4 regions of the Enterobacter sp. JH25 genome follow, and region 3 is predicted to be linked to each of the others. Evidence: predicted binding sites of a transcription regulator. Region 3 holds the regulator's gene; each other region holds the start of a gene.
What was found. Region 3 encodes Fur, which represses iron uptake genes when iron is present. Its sites were predicted from a motif close to ATAATAATGAGAACNACTATCAA; they were not measured.

Region 1 (5,597 bases), 2.2 Mb from region 3:
GCCACGGAGAAAATGTTTGGCAGGACGTGGAATATCTCCTGGAAGAACTTGATCGTCAGGGCGACCAGCGCCAGAGAGAGACCAAAATAGACGGGTGCGAGCAGCCAGCGAGAGGCATACATTGCGTTTTCAAAGAAGCGTTCCATAAAATCCTGTCTGCAAACGAAACCAGCGCTCAGTATATCTCAACTATACCTCGTTGGGATCTACATCCGGACGCGCATACTCCGGCCAGACCAGTGCGACCAGTTCCGGGTAGGCTTCCAGGCTAAACTCGCGAAAACACTGGCGCAGATTTAATACGTCTAAATCGGAATACGACACCTTCTCGCCATTCAAACAGCGCTTTTTGATATTGTCGTAATATTTATAGACCGCCGAATTAAGGTCGCTACAGCGGCGCTGCGCGTCGAACAGGCCGGGCGTATCATTAATTTCGGCCATTTTCATTCGCTTAATTGTCGCATGGAGGAAATCGATATATTCGTGATTCACCCGCCAGTACCAGACTGGCGTCACAGCGTTCATCAAGACGGAGAAATGATCTTCCCCCTCCTCTTTGGACATCAATTCAGGCTGCGATGGTTCACTGGCGTCATTTGACACTTTCGTTTTATTGAACTCTTGCATCAATAAAAGCACGCCAGCGGTCAGTAATAGTAACGTTACGACCGTGAAGAAAATGCTGTTCATGGGTAGGCTCCATTTTTTTTGATTTTAAAATTGCCTCATGATATTGTCAACGAATCTCACCCTTTTTCCAACCCCACCCTTTTGAAATTAAAGGAAATTAAAATGCTGCCCGACAATCTTGTCCCGGCAAAGTACCACATTACGCCTGTGGAACAGCCTTCGACGGAAGCAGATAAAGAGGCGAATTTCACTCAAGGAAAAAGAAAACTCTCCGACTATGAAGCCGATATATTAATTGGTGTTTCACGCACCGGCAAATCCCGTAATATGGTGCTGGAAGAGCACGATCGCCATTTAAAAGAACGGTTATTTCGTGCCATCAAGATTGAAGCCTTAGTTCATCTGCTAAATGATTTACAGGCCGAAGGGGAAATAGATGCCCAGGCTCTAAGTCAAATAATGGCCGAGAAAACACAGCAAATAAATGAAGCTGGCAATGAAATTTGGCTTAACTTAATTACGCGTGAAAAAAGCAATCCCATTTTTTATAACCTGGGGGATGATTAACGTGAATGATGATAGCGGTAATAACGTTTATTTGACTTTAGATGATAAGAAAAGCGATGAATTTATCTTAAAGCAGAATCTTGACGCCCTGAAAAAGATAAAAAATGACGAGATGACGCGAATAACGCAGGACTTGGTTTCGATTCCGGCCACGCTGGTGCGCCTGAAATGGCAGAACCGTCGGGAAATTTATGCCTTGCAGGCCAAAGAGGAGATTTACGGCGCGGTGATGAACGCTATTATTGAGCAGCGCCCTGAGCTTAAAGAGAAGATCCTTGGGCGACTGGAGACGAACTATCAGTACCTGCTGGCACGCGAGACAGCCACCCTGCGCCTGACCCGAAAACTCTCGGAGGGCAACTATCGCACATCAAACGTCACCTGCGTGGCGCTCGATGAAGAGGCGTCAACAACATCTTCTAACTGCTGACAACGTGGTTCGCCCGGCGGCGCTAGCCTGAGATTGTAGGCCGGGTAAGGCGAAGCCGCCACCCGGCACGGAAGGCGGCTTCGCCTTCGTTTTACTTCGCGGCCGCTTTCTCTTCGCCGACCAGACCAATCTTCAGGTATCCCGCCTGATGCAGCGTGTCCATTACCTTCATCATGGTTTCATAATCGACGGTTTTATCCGCGCGGAAGAAGACGGTGGTGTCTTTCTTGCCGCCGGTCAGCTGGTCCAGCGCCGGAATAACCGAGGCATCCGTCACCGGATCGTTGCCCAGGAACATGGACTTATCGGCCTTCACGGACAGGTAGACAGGCTTTTCCGGACGCGGCTGCGGCTGGCTGGAGGACGCTGGCAGATTCACCTTCACGTCCACCGTCGCCAGCGGCGCGGCAACCATAAAGATAATCAGCAGAACCAGCATGACGTCGATAAACGGCGTCACGTTGATCTCATGCATTTCACCGTTATCGTCCAGATTTTCATTAAGACGCATTGCCATACAATCAACCTACGCGCAGTTTGGACGCCGCATGCACCGGTTTAACGGCGCTGGCGTTCAGGTCCAGATCGCGGCTTTGCAGCAGCAGAACCTGCGCGGCAACGTCACCCAGTGTGGCTTTGTAACTGCCAATCATGCGCGCGAAGATGTTATAGATAACTACCGCAGGGATAGCGGCAACCAGACCGATAGCCGTTGCCAGCAGCGCTTCTGCGATACCCGGCGCGACGACCGCAAGGTTAGTGGTCTGCGTCTGGGCGATACCGATAAAGCTGTTCATGATGCCCCAGACGGTACCGAACAGGCCGACGAACGGGGAGATAGCGCCGATAGTCGCCAGGTAGCCGTTACCGCGGCCCATATGACGACCCACGGCCGCAACGCGACGCTCCAGACGGAAGCCGGTACGCTCTTTAATGCCTTCGTTATCTTCACTGCCTGCGGAGAGTTCCAGCTCGTTCTGCGCTTCGTTCACTAACAGGGTAGTCAGGCTTTTCGCATGGAAGGATGAGGTGATATCAGAAGCCTGATCCAGAGAGCGGGCTTCCGCCAGCTGCTTCTGCTCACGCTTGAGGCGGCGTTTTTGTGAAAGAAGTTCGGCGCTCTTGCTGAAGAAGATAGCCCAGGTGATCACGGACGCCAGAATCAGGCCGATCATCACAACCTTAACGACGATGTCAGCATGTTGATACATGCCCCAAACGGAGAGATCCGTCTGCATCAAATTATTACCCACTCTGTATCTCCAGGACGCAAATCACACAATCTGAACGTAATAATATCAAAACGTCGTCGAATTGATAGTAGTTCTCATTAGTATTTACATAGTGCCGTAATTTTCGCTCACTTTCCTTGCGCTTACGCAGTAAAAATTTCTTATGCGAATATTTGATAATATTTTCTGCTTATTCGATAAGCATCCGGATGCACATCCTGACAATCGTGGTAGTCTGGACGTCCAGACGTATAAAAATAGGGTTAGCGAACATGACTAAAAAGCAGCTTGAGACCACGCTGGTGCAGGCAGGACGCAGTAAAAAATACACCCAGGGCTCGGTCAACAGCGTGATCCAGCGTGCCTCCTCGCTGGTGTTTGATACCGTCGAAGATAAAAAAATCGCCACGCGTAATCGCGCGAAGGGCGGGCTGTTTTACGGTCGCCGTGGCACGTTAACCCATTTCTCGTTGCAGGAAGCCATGTGCGAACTGGAGGGCGGCGCGGGCTGCGCGCTGTTCCCGTGCGGTGCGGCGGCGGTCGCCAATACCATTCTGGCGTTTGTTGAACAGGGTGACCACATCCTGATGACCAATACCGCCTACGAGCCAAGCCAGGACTTCTGCACCAAAATACTCAGCAAGCTCGGCGTCACTACCAGCTGGTTCGATCCGCTGATTGGGGCCGGTATTGCCGGGCTTATTCAGCCCAACACGCGCGTTGTGTTCCTGGAATCTCCCGGCTCCATCACCATGGAAGTGCATGATGTCCCGGCCATCGTGAAGGCGGTGCGCAGCATAGCGCCGGAAGCGATCATCATGATCGACAACACCTGGGCGGCAGGTGTGCTGTTTAAAGCCCTGGAATTTGACATCGATATCTCCATTCAGGCGGCGACCAAATACCTGATTGGCCACTCAGACGGCATGATCGGTACGGCGGTATCTAATGCCCGCTGCTGGGAGCAATTGCGTGAAAACGCCTACCTGATGGGCCAGATGGTGGATGCCGATACCGCCTACATGACCAGCCGGGGCATCCGTACGCTCGGCGTGCGTCTGCGTCAGCATCACGAAAGCAGCATGCAAATTGCACAGTGGCTGGCGCTGCATCCACAGGTGGAGCGCGTTAACCATCCGGCGCTGCCTGGCAGCAAGGGCCACGAATACTGGCAACGTGACTTTACGGGCAGCAGCGGGTTGTTCTCATTTGTTCTTAAGAAGCGCCTGAATGACGCCGAGCTGGCAAGCTATCTGGATAACTTTACCCTCTTCAGCATGGCCTATTCATGGGGTGGGTTTGAATCGTTGATCCTGCCCAATCAGCCGGAGCAGATTGCGGCCCTGCGCCCGGGCGGCGAGGTGGACTTCGAGGGGACCTTAATCCGCCTGCATATCGGGCTGGAAAATGTGGACGATTTAATTGCGGATTTATCGGCAGGATTTGAGCGCATCGTGTAAAGTGCTGGCTGACATGTACTCCCTGGACGCTATTCTGAACACCGCAAGCAGAAAAGTCTGTATGAGATGCGCCTGCGATCAACCCCGACAGGCAAAATTGGGAGTACAATAGCGTTATATCTGCTGTTCCACAGGAAAGTCCATGGCTGTTATTCAAAATATCATCACGGCGCTCTGGCAACACGATTTTGCCGCGCTGGCGGACCCACATGTCGTCGGGATTGTCTATTTCGTGATGTTCGCGACGCTGTTTCTGGAAAATGGATTACTGCCAGCCTCATTTTTACCCGGTGACAGCCTGCTCCTGCTCGCAGGGGCGTTAATCGGCAAGGGCGTGATGGACTTCGCACCAACAATGGTGATCCTCACCTCTGCGGCCAGTCTCGGCTGTTGGCTGAGCTACCTGCAAGGGCGCTGGCTTGGAAACACCCGCGTGGTGAAAGGCTGGCTGGCGCAGCTGCCGCATAAATATCATCAGCGCGCGACCTGCATGTTTGACCGTCACGGCCTGCTGGCGTTGCTTGCCGGGCGTTTTCTGGCGTTCGTTCGCACCCTGTTGCCTACCATGGCGGGTATTTCAGGCCTCTCTAACCGCCGCTTCCAGTTCTTCAACTGGCTGAGCGCCCTGCTCTGGGTGGGCGTGGTTACCACACTCGGCTACGCGCTGAATATGATCCCCTTTGTTAAGCGCCATGAAGACCAGGTGATGACCTTCCTGATGATCCTGCCGATTTTCCTGCTGGTTGCAGGGCTGGTGGGGACCATTGCGGTGGTGATCAAGAAAAAGTATTGCAGCGCATAAATAAAAGCCGGGTGGCGCTACCGCTTACCCGGCCTCCGTTTCCCCTCACGCTCCCTGCATGGTTCTGATACGTGACGCATCTTCCCCCGGCGTGACGCCGAAGTAACGCTTAAATTCCCGACTAAACTGCGAAGCGCTTTCATACCCGACCCGCATCGCCGCGGCGCTGGCCTTCATGCCATCGTGGATCATCAGCATCCGCGCCTTATGCAGACGGTAAGTTTTGAGGTACTGCAACGGCGACGTGCTGGTGACGGATTTAAAGTTATGGTGAAACGCCGAGACGCTCATATTGGCTTCCGCCGCCAGCTGATCAACGCTGAGGTTTTCCGTGTACTGGCTCTCGATGCGCTTCAGCACGCGACTAATGAGGCTGAAGTGCGTTTGCCGGCTTACCAGCGCCAGCAGCGCCCCGCCGCCCGGTCCCAGCAGCACATGGTAAAGAATTTCGCGGATAATCTGCTTTCCGAGAA
Region 2 (5,597 bases), 1.3 Mb from region 3:
CCGTACCCGATAAGCCGGAAGGAATAAGCCGAGGGCACCGCGAAGCGGCGATTTACCGCCGGGAGCCCGGGTCGCCAGGGTGGTGGCGACTGAGCCACCCTGGCACGTTCACCGATCATGTCGTTACAGAGTAGCAGGGAACATAAAGTGAACGGAATGACCACCACAGCCGTATGTTCCCCTCACCCTAACCCTCTCCCCAAAGGGGCGAGGGGACTGTTCAGTGCGGTAGCGCCACCGGGCTTTTTTCAGAAGCTGTAGTTCGCCCCGACCTGGAAGGTGCGGTCGCGGCCTATCCAGCAGTTGGTCGCGTCATAGCAGGTGAGCGTCTCTTTGTTGGTGACGTTCTGCGCGCTCGCTTTCAGCGTCAGCCCCTCCAGCGATGGCGCCAGTTCGCCCATGCGGTAAGATGCCGCCAGATCGTACTGCGTCGTACCGCCCAGCTTGCCTGCATCATTGGCTGGCGAGATCTCCATCGGCCCGGTGTAGCGTGCACCAGCCCCCAGCGTTAACCCTCTCAGCGGCGTGCTGTCAAAGGTGTAATCTCCCCACAGATTAAAGGCGTTCTCAGGGACCTGCGTCGGTCGTTTGCCCTGGTACTTGTCATCTTCGGTATTGATGGCGTGGGTGTAGGCATAATTAGCAATCAGCGTCAGGTTATCCGTTGGACGACTAATAGCGGAAAGCTCCGCGCCTTTCGATTCCACTTCCCCGGTCTGTCGGTAGTTGAGGAAGCCCGGATCGCTGGTCACCACATTTTTCTGACGAATGTTAAACACCGAGGCGGTGAAGGTAGTTGCATATTCCGCCAGCAGATATTTCACCCCACCCTCCACCTGCTTACTGGTGGTGGGCTTAACGTCTTTCGCGGTCAGCGTACCCTGCGGCGATACCGGTGCGAAACCTTCCGAATAGCTGATAAACGGCGAGAGACCATTGTCGAAGGCATAAAGCGCCCCCAGTCGTTTGGTGAGGCGATCCTGCGATACCCAGGCTTTGTCACCGTTTTGCAGATAGTTGGTGGTGACGGAACGGTAGTCGTCAAAGCGCAGGCTGGCCAGCACGTTAAGCCCGCCAAACGCAATCTGATCCTGAAGGTAATAGCCATTCTGCTGATAGCCGAGACGGTTTTTCTGCGCTGTTTCAAGCCCCAGCGCATCGTTATCGATCTGCGAGTGATCCGGATTGCGCATATCGATACCCGGTGTGGACGAGGCGTAACGATAATGGAAGTGAGAGTTCAGCTTCTGGTAGTCAAAGCCCGCCAGCAGATGATGTTGCCAGTCCCCCAGCGCGACGGTTCGGGTAACCTGGTTATCAATGTTGAAGCTCTGCAAATCTTCATCCGTGGTATAGGCGAAGCGGTTAAGCTGGAAGACCTCGCTGCCCGTCCCGGTGGAATAGGCGCTGCGCTGGTGGGTATCCACGTCAAAGTAGCGCGCTTTCTGGTTAAAGCCCCAGCCACTGTCAAACTCATGCTCAAAGCTGTAGCCCAGCATCCACTGGCGCTGTTTGAAGCCGCTCCACTCATCCCCGGCATAGTCACGACGATCGGCGTATTTAGACCGCAGATAGCTTAGCGGCATCGGATCAGACGGCGTCAGGCTCGGCGTATTTTGCGCCAGCGCGTCAATGGTCAGGCGCGTTTTGTCATCCGGCTGCCAGGTCACGGAGGGGGCCACCAGATAGTTTTCATAGCGCGTGGTGTGCGCCTGTTCGTCACTTTCCGTCGCTTTGCCCAGCAGACGATAGTTCCAGTCGCTGTTCGCGATCTGCCCCGTGGAATCCAGGTACCCCTCTTTCAGTTTGCGGTTTCCAGTATTAAAGCCCAGTTCCGTTTTCGCCTCTTTCTGCGGCTTTTTACTCTGAATATTGACCAGCCCGCCCGGGGAGCCGCCGCCATACAGCACGGATGACGGCCCCTTCAGGATATCGACGCTCTCAATCAGCAGCGGATCGATTCGCGCTTTGGTGTTCCCGGTGACGTTATAGGGAAGTTGCAGGCCGTTGTAGAACTCCTGATCGACGTTGAACCCGCGGATTTTGTACTCGCTCATGTAAGAGGTGCTCCCGCGCACCTCCGTGGAAACGCCCGGCGCATAGCGCAGGATTTCGTTTACCGAACTGGCGTGCCGCTGCTCAATCTCTTTAGCGGCGATGGTGTTGATCACCTGCGGCGTTTTACTTTCCGCGACGGCTGATTTCGTGGCGCTATTGGTCCAGGCAGGGAGCGCGCTGCCCTGCTCTGTACCGGTTACCACGATGGTGGGTTCTTCTGCGAAAGCCTGTGTCTGCAATGCCAGCGTAACGGCGCCTGCCAACGCGCATAACGCAAAACGTGAGGTGCTCATAGTGTCGTCTTATTATTAGATGATATTGGGAACGACAATTATTATCATTTTTATTACCGAATCAATATCAGCGGAGAAAAACAGATCGTTTGTATTAAGTTTCATGCCAGCGTGCCGATAACCCAGAGACAGTCTGTCATCTATCGAGGAGCCATCTGGCGTGAGTAGCTACAGTGAGCAGTTCCTGAAACAAAATCCGCTGGCTGTATTAGGGGTGTTACGCGACCTGAAAAAGGGCGAGGTGCCGCTGCGCATCAACTGGTCAACCAGCCAGTTTATCAGCAAGATCCTGGACGTGACGGCAGAACACCTGATCGTGGATCTGGGTAGCCAGAGCGATGAAAACCGTGCCGCGCTACAGGCAGAAAACCTCTCGGTGATGGCCGAAACGCAGGGGGCTAAAGTCGAGTTTATACTGCCTCGCCTGACCACGATCGTGTACCAGGGTTTGCCTGCGTTTATCACCCCCCTGCCCGCTAATCTCTGGTTCGTGCAGCGCCGCGAGTATTTTCGCATCAGCGCCCCGCTTCACCCGGCCTACTTCTGTAAGGCGAAAATGCCGGACAAAAAAGAGATCCGCTTTCGTCTCTTCGACCTGTCGCTGGGCGGCATGGGAGCGTTGATGGATATGCCGAAGCCGGAGGGGCTGGTGGAAGGTATGCGTTTTAGTCAGATCGAGCTGGATATGGGCGGATGGGGACGCTTCTGGTTTGACGCCCAGCTGATTGCCATCAGCGAGCGCAAGGTGGTGGACGGCAAAAACGAAACCATTACCACGCCGCGACTGAGTTTTCGCTTTCTGAATGTCGGTCCAGGCGCCGAGCGCGAACTACAGCGCATCATTTTTTCACTGGAGCGTGAAGCGCGGGAACGCGCGAATAAAGTGCGCTGAAAGGCGTCGGGCAGCGTGCTGCCGCCCGACAAAGACGTTACATGGCGTCCATTGCTTTCTGTACTTTCCAGATATAACGTGGAGCCTGTGCTGACGGATGATTCTTCACAACGTGTTCGAAGAATTCATCTTTATCCATATCGTTAATCTCTTCTATCGCCTCTTTGCGATCGGATGAGAAGGTTCGGAGCAGCGCACCAGCTCCGTTAACGTACGACACCACCAGCGCATATTGCATCACTTCCGGATCGTCAATCCCCTTCAGAATGCCATGCTCCAGAATGCTCAGGTAAGCGGTTCCCATAGAGATATTACGTTCCGGGTTTTTCAGCTCGCTGGTGGATGGCTGTCCCTTCCAGCCCATGTAGCGATAGACCTCTCTTCCCGCCGTAGAGGCTTTTAACTGCATCAGCCCCACCGCATTCGATTTACTCACCAGCGTCGGGTTACCGCCGGACTCCACGGCGATGATCGCGGTGATCAGGCGCGGGCTCACGCCCCAGGCCTTCCCGGCTTGTTCGCTGATCGGCATCCACTGCATGGCCCGCTTTACCGGGACTTCAGGATTCCAGGGGGGATTTTTATAATCATGTTTTGAACTACAGCCAGCGAGCAACACAATCAAAAAAGCAAACCATCTCAATTTCACGTCATCTATCCTTATAGCCGGTCATCGCGGTACGTCGCCCCTTGAAGCAGGCGGCGTATAAGCGGCATGATATAGACAATTAGATTCTCATTCAGCAAGGAATTGCCATGCCTCAGTTTCATCTCATCGCACCGTCGGGCTACTGCATCAACCAGGAGGCGGCACAGCGGGGCGTTCAGCGCCTGCTGGAAATGGGCCATCAGGTAGAAAATCAGACAATTATCCCCCGCCGCATGCAGCGTTTTGCCGGTACGGAGGCGCAGAGACTGAGCGATATCAACAGCCTGGCGACGCTGGAAGGTGAAAACACTATTGTGCTGGCCGTGCGCGGCGGCTATGGCGCAAGCCGACTGCTGGAGAGCATCGACTGGGCCGGGCTGGCCGCACGCCAGCAGCAGGATCCGCTGTTAATCTGCGGACACAGCGATTTCACGGCGATCCAGCTCGGCCTGCTGGCGTTGCATAACGTCATTACCTTTAGCGGCCCGATGCTGGCCGGCAACTTTGGTGCGCCGGAGCTGGATGCGTTTACGCAGGACCATTTCTGGCGCGCCCTGCAAAACCCGACGTTTACCGTCGAGTGGCAAGGCAACGGACCGCACTGGGAATGTGAAGGGCAGCTGTGGGGCGGAAACCTCGCGATGCTGGTATCGCTGATTGGGACACCGTGGCTGCCGCAGATCGAGGACGGCATTCTGGTGCTGGAAGATATCAACGAACACCCGTTCCGCGTCGAACGCATGCTGTTACAGCTTTATCACGCCGGGATCCTGGATCGGCAGTCGGCCATTGTGCTGGGCAGTTTCAGCGGGTCAGCCCCCAACGATTACGACGCGGGCTACACGCTGGAGACGATGGTCGATTTCATTCGTTCCCGGCTGGATATTCCGGTGATCGCCGGTCTGAATTTCGGCCATGAGCAGCAAACCATTACCTTGCCACTGGGTGCCCGGGCGCACCTTGCACACGGTAATTCAGGCAGTCGGTTAACAATCAGCGGTCATCCGGTCTTAAAGGCATAAAAAAGCCGTTATTCCCCCTCAATAAAACGCAGATACAGTTGTTAATATGTTAGGGTTTTAATAACAGCGTTCACATTGAGGTGGGAGTAAGACGACATTGAGTGCCACAGCGATAATCAGTCTTTTCATTCTGGGTTCCATCCTGGTAACCTTCAGCATTTTATTAAGTTCATTTTCATCGCGCCTTGGCATACCTATTCTTGTCATTTTCCTGGCTATCGGCATGCTGGCGGGGGTTGACGGAATCGGCGGTATCCCCTTCGATAATTACCCTTTCGCCTATATGGTAAGTAACCTCGCGCTGGCGGTGATCTTGCTGGACGGCGGCATGCGCACCCAGGCAAGTTCGTTTCGCGTTGCCTTAGGCCCGGCGCTGTCTCTGGCTACCGTCGGCGTGCTAATCACCTCCGGCCTGACCGGTATGATGGCAGCCTGGCTGTTTAACCTCGATATGATGGAAGGCCTGCTTATTGGCGCGATTGTCGGCTCTACCGATGCGGCGGCGGTGTTCTCGCTGCTCGGCGGCAAGGGGCTGAACGAGCGCGTTGGCTCCACGCTTGAGATTGAATCCGGCAGCAACGATCCGATGGCGGTGTTCCTGACCATCACCCTGATTGAGATGATCCAGCAGCACGAAACTGGCCTGAGCTGGATGTTCGCCTGGCACATCCTCCAGCAGTTTG
Region 3 (5,597 bases):
CGCTGGCGCTGGCTATCGCCGGTGTGACAGCAATGTCGGGCCTGGTGGTTGCGCCAGAGGCAAAAGCAGCAGGTTTCATTGAAGATTCCACCCTTACGGGCGGTATTTATTACTGGCAACGTGAGCGTGACCGTAAAGACGTCACTGAAGATAAATACAAAACTAACCTTTCTCACTCGACCTGGAACGCCAACCTGGATTTCCAGTCGGGATATGCCGCCGATATGTTCGGGATCGATATTGCAGCGTTCACCGCAATTGAAATGGCCGAAAATGGCGACAGCGGCCATCCGAACGAAATTGCGTTCTCCTCCAGCAATAAAGCTTACGACGAAGACTGGTCCGGCGATAAAAGCGGAATCAGCCTGTATAAAGCGGCTGCAAAATTCAAATATGGCCCGGTCTGGGCGCGTGGTGGTTATATCCAGCCAACCGGTCAGACGCTGTTAGCGCCGCACTGGAGCTTTATGCCAGGTACCTATCAGGGCGCGGAAGCCGGTGCTAATTTTGACTACGGCGATGCGGGGGCGTTGAGCTTCTCCTATATGTGGACCAACGAGTACAAAGCGCCGTGGCACATTGAGATGGACAAGTTCTATCAAAACGATAAAAAAACCAAAGTTGATTATCTCCACTCGCTGGGGGCGAAGTACGACTTCAAAAACGATCTGGTGCTGGAAGCGGCTTTTGGTCAGGCTGAAGGTTATATTGATCAGTACTTTGCTAAAGCCAGCTACAAATTTGATATCGCAGGTAGCCCGCTGAGCACCAGCTATCAGTTCTACGGTACGCGCGACAAGGTCAGCGATGGCAGCGTAAATGATATTTATGACGGCACCGCGTGGTTACAGGCGCTGACCTTCGGCTACAAGGTGGGTCAGGTTGATTTGCGTCTGGAGGGTACATGGGTCAAGGCAGAAGGGCAGCAGGGCTATTTCCTGCAACGTATGACGCCAACCTACGCCTCTTCCAACGGTCGTCTGGATATCTGGTGGGATAACCGCTCTGACTTCAACGCCGACGGCGAAAAAGCAGTCTTCTTCGGCGCAATGTATGACCTGAAGAACTGGAACCTGCCTGGCTGGGCAGTGGGCGCGTCCTACGCGTACGCCTGGGACGCGAAGCCAGCGGATATGGCTACGCCAGACGCCTACTACGATCCGAACTACCGTCTGAAAGAGTCTTCATACAGTCTGGATGCGATTTACACCCTGCAGGAGGGGCGTGCGAAAGGCACGATGTTCAAACTGCACTTCACCCAGTATGACAACCACTCCGATATCCCGAGCTACGCGGGCGGTTACGGCAACATCTTCCAGGATGAGCGCGACGTGAAATTTATGGTCATTGCGCCATTTACCATCTTCTGATGAATGCTGCGGCGGGCTGTGTCCCGCCGTTATGGAGACTGAACATGATGAAAAAAAGGGTAATCGTTGCGCTGCTGGCATTCGGGCTGGTGGCGTGCGCGCAGGATCAGGCGCCGAAAGAAGACTCCCGTCTGAAAGAGGCGTATAGCGCTTGCATCAATACCGCACAAGGTTCACCTGAGAAGATTGAAGCCTGTCAAAGCGTGCTGAACGTGCTGAAAAAAGACAAAGCCCATGAGCAATTCGCCACGCAGGAAAACGTTCGCGTGATGGATTACCAGGCCTGTATTCAGGCGCGTAAAACCGGTAACGATCAGGAAGTGGCGAAGCGTTGCGATAAGATTTGGGACGAGATTCGCAATAACAATAAATAAGTTGCTTTACGCCCGGTGGCGCTGCGCTTACCGGGCTTTTTCCAGGCAAAAAAAAGCCAACCTCACGGCTGGCTCAGAGTATGAACACTGACTTATTTTGCGTCGTGCGCATGTTCATTTTCGCGGCAATCCCCTTCAGCACAGTGACCGTACAGGTACAGGCTGTGGTTGGTCAGGCGGATGCCATGACGGGCGGCGATTTCACGCTGGCGTGATTCAATGGAATCATCGCTAAATTCAATGACCTTGCCACAGTCGAGGCAGATCAGGTGATCGTGGTGGTGCTGCTGAGTCAGCTCGAACACGGATTTACCGCCTTCGAAATTATGACGAGTAACAATGCCCGCGTCATCAAACTGGTTCAGCACACGATAGACGGTTGCCAGCCCAATCTCTTCACCCATATCGATAAGACGCTTATAAAGGTCTTCCGCACTGACATGGTGATTGTCTGGCCCCTGAAGCACTTCAAGGATTTTTAACCGAGGAAGCGTTACTTTCAGGCCAGCTTTCTTTAATGCGGTATTGTTGTCAGTCATGCGGAATCTGTCCTGTTGCTAAACGATTCACTTCAAAAGAAGAAGTGACAGAAAATGCACTTGGGATAATGCGTCTCATTATAGAACTGCCATGGCTAAATGAAAACTGCAAGTCTCAAGCAAAGTATGCTTATAAAAACGTGGTATCACCAACAAACTTGTTCGATGGCACCCACTTTTTACCAGGGGGATATTGTACAGGTCTGGACGAAAAAGTTAAAAGTTTGTAGCAATTAATTTAATCGGTTTTACCTGAACAACGGGCGCAACCGGAGTTGCGCCGCAGGGATATCAGGCGTTAAGGATATCGTCCAGGTTCAGCTCTTCACGAACCTGCTTAACCCATTTTTCTACACGCTCTGCGGTCAGCTCTGGCTGACGGTCTTCATCAATGGCAAGGCCAACGAAGTGATCGTCATCTGCCAGACCTTTGGAAGCTTCGAAGTGGTAACCCGCTGTTGGCCAGTGACCAACAATCGCCGCACCGCGCGGCTCAATGATGTCACGAATAGTGCCCAGCGCATCACAGAAATACTCAGCGTAGTCTTCCTGATCGCCACAGCCAAACAGGGCAACCAGCTTGCCGTTGAAGTCGACTTCTTCCAGCGTCGGGAAGAAATCGTCCCAGTCACACTGTGCTTCACCGTAGTACCAGGTCGGGATGCCCAGCAGCAGGATGTCATAGCCCTCGAGATCTTCTTTGCTGCTCTTGGCGATGTCATGCACATCAGCAACGTCTTTACCGAGCTGTTTTTGAATGTTTTTTGCGATATTTTCAGTATTGCCGGTATCACTGCCAAAGAAAATGCCGATGATTGCCATGAGTAAAATAACCTCTTGAAACTTAATGGTATGGTGGCGCAAATTGTCCACGGATAAGGGCAATAATAGCAGAACAGGCAACCCTGCGGAAACAGCTATCACGCAGGACTGCACTCTGTGCTACATGAAAAAGGTAATATTGGGGATTTTCTGACTCACGCCTTGCCGCGTAACGTCTCAAGCTGGGCGATCAGCATCTCTTCGATCAGTTCGCTGCGGCTGATGTTGCGCGCGTCAGCTAACTCGTTAAGCGCATCGACGGCATCGGCATTCAGCTTGAGTTCGACACGCTTAAGCCCACGATTTTTATCGCGTTTAAGCTGGTTGCGTTTATTGATACGCAGCTGTTCATCGCGCGAAAGCGGATTCGTTTTCGGTCGTCCCGGTCGACGCTCATTCGCGAACAGATCTAGTGTCGTACGGTCCGTTTGTTCTTTGGCCATGATTCTGAGACTTCGGGGGAAACACGCCGCCCTGCTAATGCCCGGGCGATAAGCGCGCCATCATACATCACCCATATCCACACGCCAACGACTGGAAGCCCGTCGTCTTCCGGTCGCTGGCTTTTTAATCAATTCGCTGTATCAGTAAGATAGCGGCGAATGGCGCGCAGGACCGCATCCGGTTTTTCCGCGTGGACCCAGTGCCCGGCACCGGCGATGACGTGAGCGCGAGCCTGCGGAAATTGCGCCAGCAGCGTGTCACGATACGCGTCAGTGACGTAAGGGGAGTTGCCGCCGCGAATAAAGAGGGTAGGGTGCGGCCAGGCGGGGACATTTTCCCACCCCACAATATGCGAATACTGATCCCACAGTACCGGGACGTTAAAGCGCCATTGTCCGTCAACAAAGGATTTCAGCAGGAACTGGACCACGCCTTCTTCATCGAGATGCTCGCGCATAACGGCTGCCGCCTGCTGGCGTGTGGAGACGCCTGACTCTGTCACAGCATTGATCGCAGCGAAAATCTCATCGTGACGGCGAACGTCGTAATTGACGGGCGCAACGTCAATGACCACCAGACCGGAAATTCGCTCAGGGGCCAGCGCTGTAAGCGCCATCACCGCTTTACCGCCCATTGAATGCCCGATGAGCGTCGCTTTCTGGATATTATTCGCATCGAGGGTGTCCCGCAGATCCTGCGCCATGGCTGCGTAGGTCATCTCCTCCGAGCGTCCTGAAAGACCGTGATTGCGCATATCAACCTGGAGGATCTCGTGATCGGTCACTAAATCGCGCGCCAGCACGCCCAGGTTATCCAGACTACCAAACAGGCCGTGAACCAGTACGATGGGAGAATTATTGTTCGGCGATTGTGCAGTTTGCGCTCGGGTATTCAATTTCATGGCAAAGTTCTTTTTTTAGGTTTGTCAGGTTAGGGTATCATGTTGACCATTCTGCCGCCCGGGGGCAAGGATCCAGTTTAATCTGACTTTTGCCGCCAACCTGGTTTGACGCTATCCGCTGTTGGGATTAGACCTTATAATCTCAACGACTTGTATTCAGATAAGATATCGCACTGGATTAAGATGAAAACAATCGAAGTTGATGACGAACTCTATCAGTATATTGCCAGCCAGACGCGGCATATTGGGGAGAGCGCGTCCGACATTTTACGGCGCATGCTTAAAATTTCCGCCGCCTCACAGCCCACTCCTGTCACTAAAGATGTCGTGTCTCAGCCGAGCGTTGTTGCACAAGTAAAACCTGCCGTCATGCCGGCAAAAGACAAAGTGCGCGCGATGCGCGAGCTGCTGCTGTCTGATGAATATGCAGAGCAGAAAAAGGCGGTTAACCGCTTTATGCTGGTGCTGTCTACACTTTACTCACTGGATAACAACGCATTTGCAGAAGCGACAGAGTCGCTGCACGGTCGCACGCGCGTTTACTTCGCAGGTGACGAGCAGACCCTGCTGCAAAATGGCAACCAAACCAAACCCAAACATGTTCCCGGTACGCCATACTGGGTGATCACCAATACCAATACGGGCCGCAAGTGCAGCATGATCGAACATATCATGCAGTCCATGCAGTTCCCGGCGGAATTGATCGAAAAGGTTTGCGGTACAATTTAACCCTTGCATCAGAAGGACCAGGCAATGGCAAATCACAGCCGTGCAGGACAACCTGCACAACAACGCGATTTGATTAACGTCGCTCAACTGACCGCGCAGTACTACGTGCTGAAGCCGGTGGTGGGCAACGCAGAACACGCAGTGAAGTTTGGTACATCTGGCCACCGCGGCAGCGCGGCGCGCCATAGCTTTAACGAACCGCACATTCTGGCCATTGCTCAGGCCATCGCGGAAGAGCGCGCCAAAAATGGCGTCACCGGTCCGTGCTATGTTGGGAAAGATACCCACGCCCTGTCTGAACCTGCCTTTATCTCCGTGCTGGAAGTACTGGCGGCAAACGGCGTAGACGTGATTGTTCAGGAGAACAACGGTTTCACGCCAACGCCTGCGGTTTCTAACGCTATTCTGGTACATAACA
Region 4 (5,597 bases), 1.7 Mb from region 3:
TACGCGCGCCCATGACTGACGGCACGTTACAGCCAAAACCGACAATCAGCGGCACGAAGGATTTCCCCGGCAGCCCCAGCGCCTGCATCAGGCGGTCCATCACGAAGGCGGCGCGTGCCATGTAACCGGAATCTTCAAGGAAGGAGAGGAACAGGTACATCATGCCGATCTGCGGCACCAGCGGCAGGACGGTGTTGATCCCGCCGCCGATCCCCTGCGCAAGGAAGATGGTCAACCATTCCGGGAAGTGGAGGGTGTAGCCCAGCCACTGAATACCGTGCACGAAGATAGCGACTGAGCCGCCATCAAAGATGGGTTGTAATGCACCGCCGATGTTTATAGCGAGCAGGAACATTACGTACATCACCAGTAAAAAGATTGGCAAACCGAGGAAGCGGTTGAGCACAATCTTATCCACGGCGGCGGTGAAGCGGCTGGGTTCAGCGGTTAATGCATTGCTGACCACGTCACAGATAGCGGCGATGGCCTGATAGCGCGCATCCGCAATGTGCAGGGCCGGGTCATCCAGCTCGTCGCTCAGGCGAGCCTGTGCAACGCTCAGTTTATCCGCCGCATCGCCTGCGTAGGCGCGGCTGTAGATATCGCCTTCCAGCATTTGCAGGCCAAGCCACAGGCGCTGTCTGGCGGGCATGGCGTTGTCCATCTCCTGCGCCAGCTGCCCGGCCTCGCGCAGCAGCGGCTGGGCGTAGTGCACCAGTTCGACGTCGGCATTGCCCGTGTGGCGGTCAATTGCCAGCTTCAGGGCGTCAATGCCGCGCGCGCGGGTAGAAACCAGCGGAACCACCGGGCAGCCCAGACGGGCGGAGAGGGCGTCGACGTCGATGCGCAGCTTTTGCTTCTCGGCGATGTCGAGCATGTTAAGCGCCACGATGCAGGGGATCCCCAGCTCCAGCAGCTGTAGCGTGAGGTACAGATTTCGTTCGAGATTGGAGGCATCCACCACATTGATGAGCAGATCCGCGTCGCCGCTCAGAATATAGTGGCAGGCAATTTGCTCATCGAGAGAGGTCTGAGATGAAATTGTGGTGAGTGAATAGGTCCCCGGTAAATCAACCAGCGTGACCTGATTATCTGTCGTTGTGAACTGGCCTTCTTTGCGTTCAACCGTTACGCCTGCCCAATTTCCCACACGCTGGCGTGCGCCGGTTAACTGATTAAATAAGGTTGTCTTGCCGGAATTAGGATTGCCAATTAAGCCAATAGTTAATTTTTTCATTGTTTTAGACTCACTGAAACCGCTGGCTTGTTAACGGGATAAAGATTCAACTTCAATTAATGCGAGGTCTTTTTTACGCAGAACCAGATTAACGCGTCGGGTTTCGATATGAACAGGATCGCCCAACGGCGCCACGCGCACCACCTGGAATGATGAGCCGGGTAGCATGCCCAGTGACAGTAGCTTCTGCCGATAGGCCGGGCTTATCTCACGGGTAAAACCGATAATTTTCCACGCACTTTCTGGAGTGAATTGCATAGCGCCTGATTCCACGAGAGGTTAAATAATCAACACTGCGATGATAATGAGAATAGTTTTTATCAGCAATAATAAAAATGTGACGGGATGTTGTTAATCGTATTAATTTGCGGTCTGCTTGACCTTGCTCAATATTTGCGGGAATACCCGGGAAGGAATAAAAAGCGTATTTGTTAATGGAGTGATAAATAGCGGTTTAAATATGGATATGCAATCGGTTTCATATTTTACGATATAATTTTTCCCCTCACCCCGGCCCTCTCCCCAAAGGGGCGAGGGTTAGGGTGAGAGGCATTTACAGGATTAGCGTTTCTTACCCATCGCCGCTGCCAGAGCATCCATCATCGCGCTGTTGCCTGCTGGCTGTGCGTCACGTCCGCGTGGCTTCGCGGCTTTCGCTGCCGGACGCTGCTGTTCACGGCCACCGCCATTACCGCCACGGCGCGCGTTAGTGTCGCCCGGCTGCTCGTCCAGACGCATGGTCAGGGCGATACGCTTGCGCTGAAGATCCACTTCCAGCACTTTCACCTTCACGATGTCGCCCGCTTTGACCACGGTGTGCGGATCTTCAACGAACTTGTCGGCGAGGGAAGAGATATGCACCAGACCGTCCTGATGCACGCCGATATCCACAAACGCGCCAAAGTTGGTGACGTTGGTTACCGCCCCTTCCAGCACCATGCCCGGCAGCAGGTCGTTCATGGTTTCCACGCCGTCAGCAAAGGTCGCGGTTTTAAACTCAGGACGCGGATCGCGGCCCGGTTTTTCCAGCTCTTTGATGATGTCAGTGACCGTCGGCACGCCGAACTGTTCGTCGGTAAAATCCACCGCTTTCAGGTTACGCAGCGCGCTGCTGTCGCCCATCAGGTCTTTCAGCGCCTGCTGGGTGGCGGCCAGGATACGCTCGACAACCGGATAGGCTTCCGGGTGAACGGTAGAGGCATCCAGCGGGTTATCGCCGTGGTTGATGCGCAGGAAGCCCGCGCACTGCTCAAAAGCTTTCGGCCCCAGACGGCTCACCTTCAGCAGCTGCTGGCGGTTCTGGAACTGACCGTTCTCATCACGCCAGGCGACGATATTCTGCGCCATCATACGGGTCAGGCCTGCTACGCGGGTCAGCAGCGGAACGGAAGCGGTGTTCAGGTCCACGCCGACGGCGTTAACGCAGTCTTCCACCACCGCATCCAGCTTGCGCGCCAGCTGCGTCTGGCTCACGTCGTGCTGATACTGGCCCACGCCGATGGATTTCGGGTCAATTTTCACCAGCTCCGCCAGCGGATCCTGCAAACGACGGGCGATAGAGACCGCACCGCGCAGGGAAACGTCCAGTTCCGGGAACTCCTGCGCTGCCAGCTCAGAGGCGGAATAGACAGATGCCCCCGCTTCGCTGACGATCACTTTCTGCGCCGTCACTTTCGGGAACTGCTTCTGCACGTCGAGATAGAAACGTTCGGTTTCGCGGGACGCCGTACCGTTACCGATGGCAACCAGCTCAACGTTGTACTTCTCGCACAGCGCGGCGACCACGACAGCCGCTTTCGCTGCCTGACCGGTATGCGGGTAAATGGTGTCGGTGGCAACCAGCTTGCCGGTGCCGTCAACCACGGCCACCTTCACGCCGGTGCGCAGACCCGGATCGAGACCCATGGTGGCGCGCAGGCCAGCCGGCGCAGCCATCAGCAGGTCGTGCAGGTTACGGGCGAAGACGTTGATCGCTTCGTCTTCGGCGCGCTCGCGCACGGTGCCCATCAGCTCGGTTTCGAGGTGCATGAGCACCTTGATGCGCCAGGTCCAGCTCACCACGCCTTTGCGCCAGCTGTCCGCCGGGGCGTTGTTCAGGCGCAGGCCCAGATGGTCGATTATGATCTGCTCACAGTGGCTCTCTTTAGGCGGCTCGTCAAACTGCGGATCGGCATTCAGGGAGAGTTGCAGCACGCCTTCGTTACGACCGCGGAACATCGCCAGCGCGCGGTGAGACGGCGCGGTAGAAATGGGTTCGTGGTGATCGAAGTAGTCGCGGAATTTCGCGCCTTCGTCCTCTTTGCCGGACACCACGGTGGAGACGATATGGGCGTTCTTCCACAGGTAATCACGCACTTTGGCCAGCAGCGCCGCGTCTTCGGCGAAGCGCTCCATCAGAATGTAGCGAGCGCCGTCCAGCGCGGCTTTGGTGTCCGCTACGCCTTTTTCGGCGTCGATAAATCTGGCGGCTTCGGTTTCCGGATCGTGAGACGGCTCGTTCCACAGCAGGTCGGCCAGCGGCTCAAGGCCGGCTTCGATCGCAATCTGCCCGCGCGTGCGGCGCTTCGGTTTGTACGGCAGATAGAGATCTTCAAGTTCGGTTTTGCTCAGGGTACCGTTAATGGCTTTTTCCAGGTCACTGGTCAGCTTGCCCTGCTCGCCGATAGATTTGAGGATCGCCTGACGTCGGTCTTCCAGCTCGCGCAGATAGCCCAGACGGGTCTCAAGGTTACGCAGCTGCGTGTCATCCAGACCGCCGGTGACTTCCTTACGATAACGTGCAATAAACGGCACGGTGTTCCCTTCATCAAGCAGACGAACGGCAGCTTCTACCTGTTCGGCTCTGGCCTGAATATCACCCGCAATAATGCGGCAGAGCGACTCTTTCATCATGGTCAGTTCATCTTGTGGATCGAAAATCAGGGGGATAGTTATACGGGCTGACACCAAAAAATGCCAGCCGGGGAGGGCGCTCTCGGACTATTTAACATACTCGATTTCGTTGACGTACCAGCTTGCTTCACCCGCGGGCGTCTGGACAACGGCTAAATCGCCCACCTCTTTTTTCAGCAGGGCGCGGGCCATGGGTGAATCGATAGAAATGTAATCCTTACGACCGAAAATTTCATCATAGCCAACGATACGAAAACGCAGGGTGTCGCCGTTGTCGTTTTCAATTTCGACCCACGCGCCGAAAAACACTTTACCTTCCTGCTGCGGGGAGTAATCGACAATTTTGAGATTCTCGAGGCATTTCGTCAGGTAGCGTACCCGGCGATCGATTTCGCGCAGTCGCTTTTTATTGTACTGATAGTCCGCATTCTCGCTGCGGTCGCCCAGACTTGCGGCCCAGGTGACTTTTTTGGTCACTTCCGGACGCTCTTCGCGCCACAGGTAATCCATCTCTTTTTTGAGTTTCTCGTACCCTTCGCGGGTGATCAGAGGCGTTTTCATGGTGCTGCCTTTAATGCCGGTTAACTGTCTTTGCGCACAATACGTAGCGCACAGTGTAACAGACAAGATTAATAATGATTTATGTGATGAAATGAACAGATAAGCTGCTGTTAAATATGCTTTGTAACAATTTCGTCTAGAATTTATACCAGAATTTGCTGGTCGAACCCGTGCACTTTTTTAGAATACGCTGTTCCAGGCTTATCCGAACCTTTGGGAGTACACACAATGCAAGAGAACTACAAAATTCTGGTCGTAGATGACGACATGCGCCTGCGTGCGCTGCTGGAACGTTATCTGACCGAGCAGGGCTTCCAGGTTCGTAGCGTCGCGAACGCGGAACAGATGGATCGTCTGCTGACGCGTGAATCCTTCCACCTGATGGTGTTGGACCTGATGCTGCCTGGCGAAGATGGGCTCTCTATTTGCCGTCGTCTGCGTAGCCAGAGCAACCCGATGCCAATCATCATGGTGACGGCGAAGGGTGAAGAAGTTGACCGTATCGTCGGCCTTGAGATTGGCGCTGATGACTACATTCCTAAGCCGTTCAACCCGCGTGAACTGCTGGCGCGTATTCGCGCCGTGCTGCGTCGTCAGGCGAACGAGCTGCCGGGCGCGCCGTCTCAGGAAGAGGCCGTCATTGCATTCGGTAAGTTCAAGCTGAACCTCGGCACCCGTGAAATGTTCCGTGAAGATGAGCCAATGCCGCTCACCAGCGGCGAGTTTGCGGTACTGAAAGCGCTGGTCAGCCACCCGCGTGAACCGCTTTCACGTGACAAGCTGATGAACCTGGCGCGCGGCCGTGAATACTCCGCAATGGAACGTTCTATCGACGTGCAGATCTCTCGTCTGCGCCGCATGGTGGAAGAAGATCCGGCGCATCCTCGTTATATTCAGACCGTGTGGG

Region 1: the regulator Fur is predicted to act here: its motif matches at 2,945-2,967, upstream of exbB (tol-pal system-associated acyl-CoA thioesterase).
Region 2: the regulator Fur is predicted to act here: its motif matches at 2,371-2,393, upstream of L2Y28_RS12645 (TonB-dependent siderophore receptor).
Region 4: the regulator Fur is predicted to act here: its motif matches at 1,536-1,558, upstream of feoA (ferrous iron transporter A).

The regions. Positions count from the first base shown of each region.
Region 1 covers NZ_CP091319.1:3,852,344-3,857,940, forward strand. Annotated here, with positions in the region: gene L2Y28_RS18445 (TIGR00645 family protein) at 1-146, opposite strand, end outside; gene L2Y28_RS18450 (ESA_00282 family adhesion-associated protein) at 190-693, opposite strand; gene L2Y28_RS18455 (hypothetical protein) at 796-1,200, shown strand; gene L2Y28_RS18460 (hypothetical protein) at 1,193-1,630, shown strand; gene exbD (TonB system transport protein ExbD) at 1,722-2,147, opposite strand; gene exbB (tol-pal system-associated acyl-CoA thioesterase) at 2,152-2,883, opposite strand; gene metC (cystathionine beta-lyase) at 3,135-4,322, shown strand; gene yghB (DedA family general envelope maintenance protein YghB) at 4,465-5,124, shown strand; gene L2Y28_RS18485 (AraC family transcriptional regulator) at 5,170-5,597, opposite strand, start outside.
Region 2 covers NZ_CP091319.1:2,631,052-2,636,648, forward strand. Annotated here, with positions in the region: gene L2Y28_RS12645 (TonB-dependent siderophore receptor) at 249-2,351, opposite strand; gene L2Y28_RS12650 (flagellar brake protein) at 2,512-3,243, shown strand; gene emtA (membrane-bound lytic murein transglycosylase EmtA) at 3,281-3,892, opposite strand; gene ldcA (muramoyltetrapeptide carboxypeptidase) at 4,000-4,914, shown strand; gene L2Y28_RS12665 (potassium/proton antiporter) at 5,012-5,597, shown strand, end outside.
Region 3 covers NZ_CP091319.1:1,289,233-1,294,829, forward strand. Annotated here, with positions in the region: gene chiP (chitoporin) at 1-1,370, shown strand, start outside; gene chiQ (ChiQ/YbfN family lipoprotein) at 1,418-1,744, shown strand; gene fur (ferric iron uptake transcriptional regulator) at 1,837-2,283, opposite strand; gene fldA (flavodoxin FldA) at 2,575-3,105, opposite strand; gene ybfE (LexA regulated protein) at 3,261-3,548, opposite strand; gene ybfF (esterase) at 3,677-4,450, opposite strand; gene seqA (replication initiation negative regulator SeqA) at 4,634-5,179, shown strand; gene pgm (phosphoglucomutase (alpha-D-glucose-1,6-bisphosphate-dependent)) at 5,204-5,597, shown strand, end outside.
Region 4 covers NZ_CP091319.1:4,303,569-4,309,165, reverse strand. Annotated here, with positions in the region: gene feoB (Fe(2+) transporter permease subunit FeoB) at 1-1,237, opposite strand, end outside; gene feoA (ferrous iron transporter A) at 1,268-1,495, opposite strand; gene L2Y28_RS20795 (Tex family protein) at 1,799-4,129, opposite strand; gene greB (transcription elongation factor GreB) at 4,217-4,690, opposite strand; gene ompR (two-component system response regulator OmpR) at 4,919-5,597, shown strand, end outside.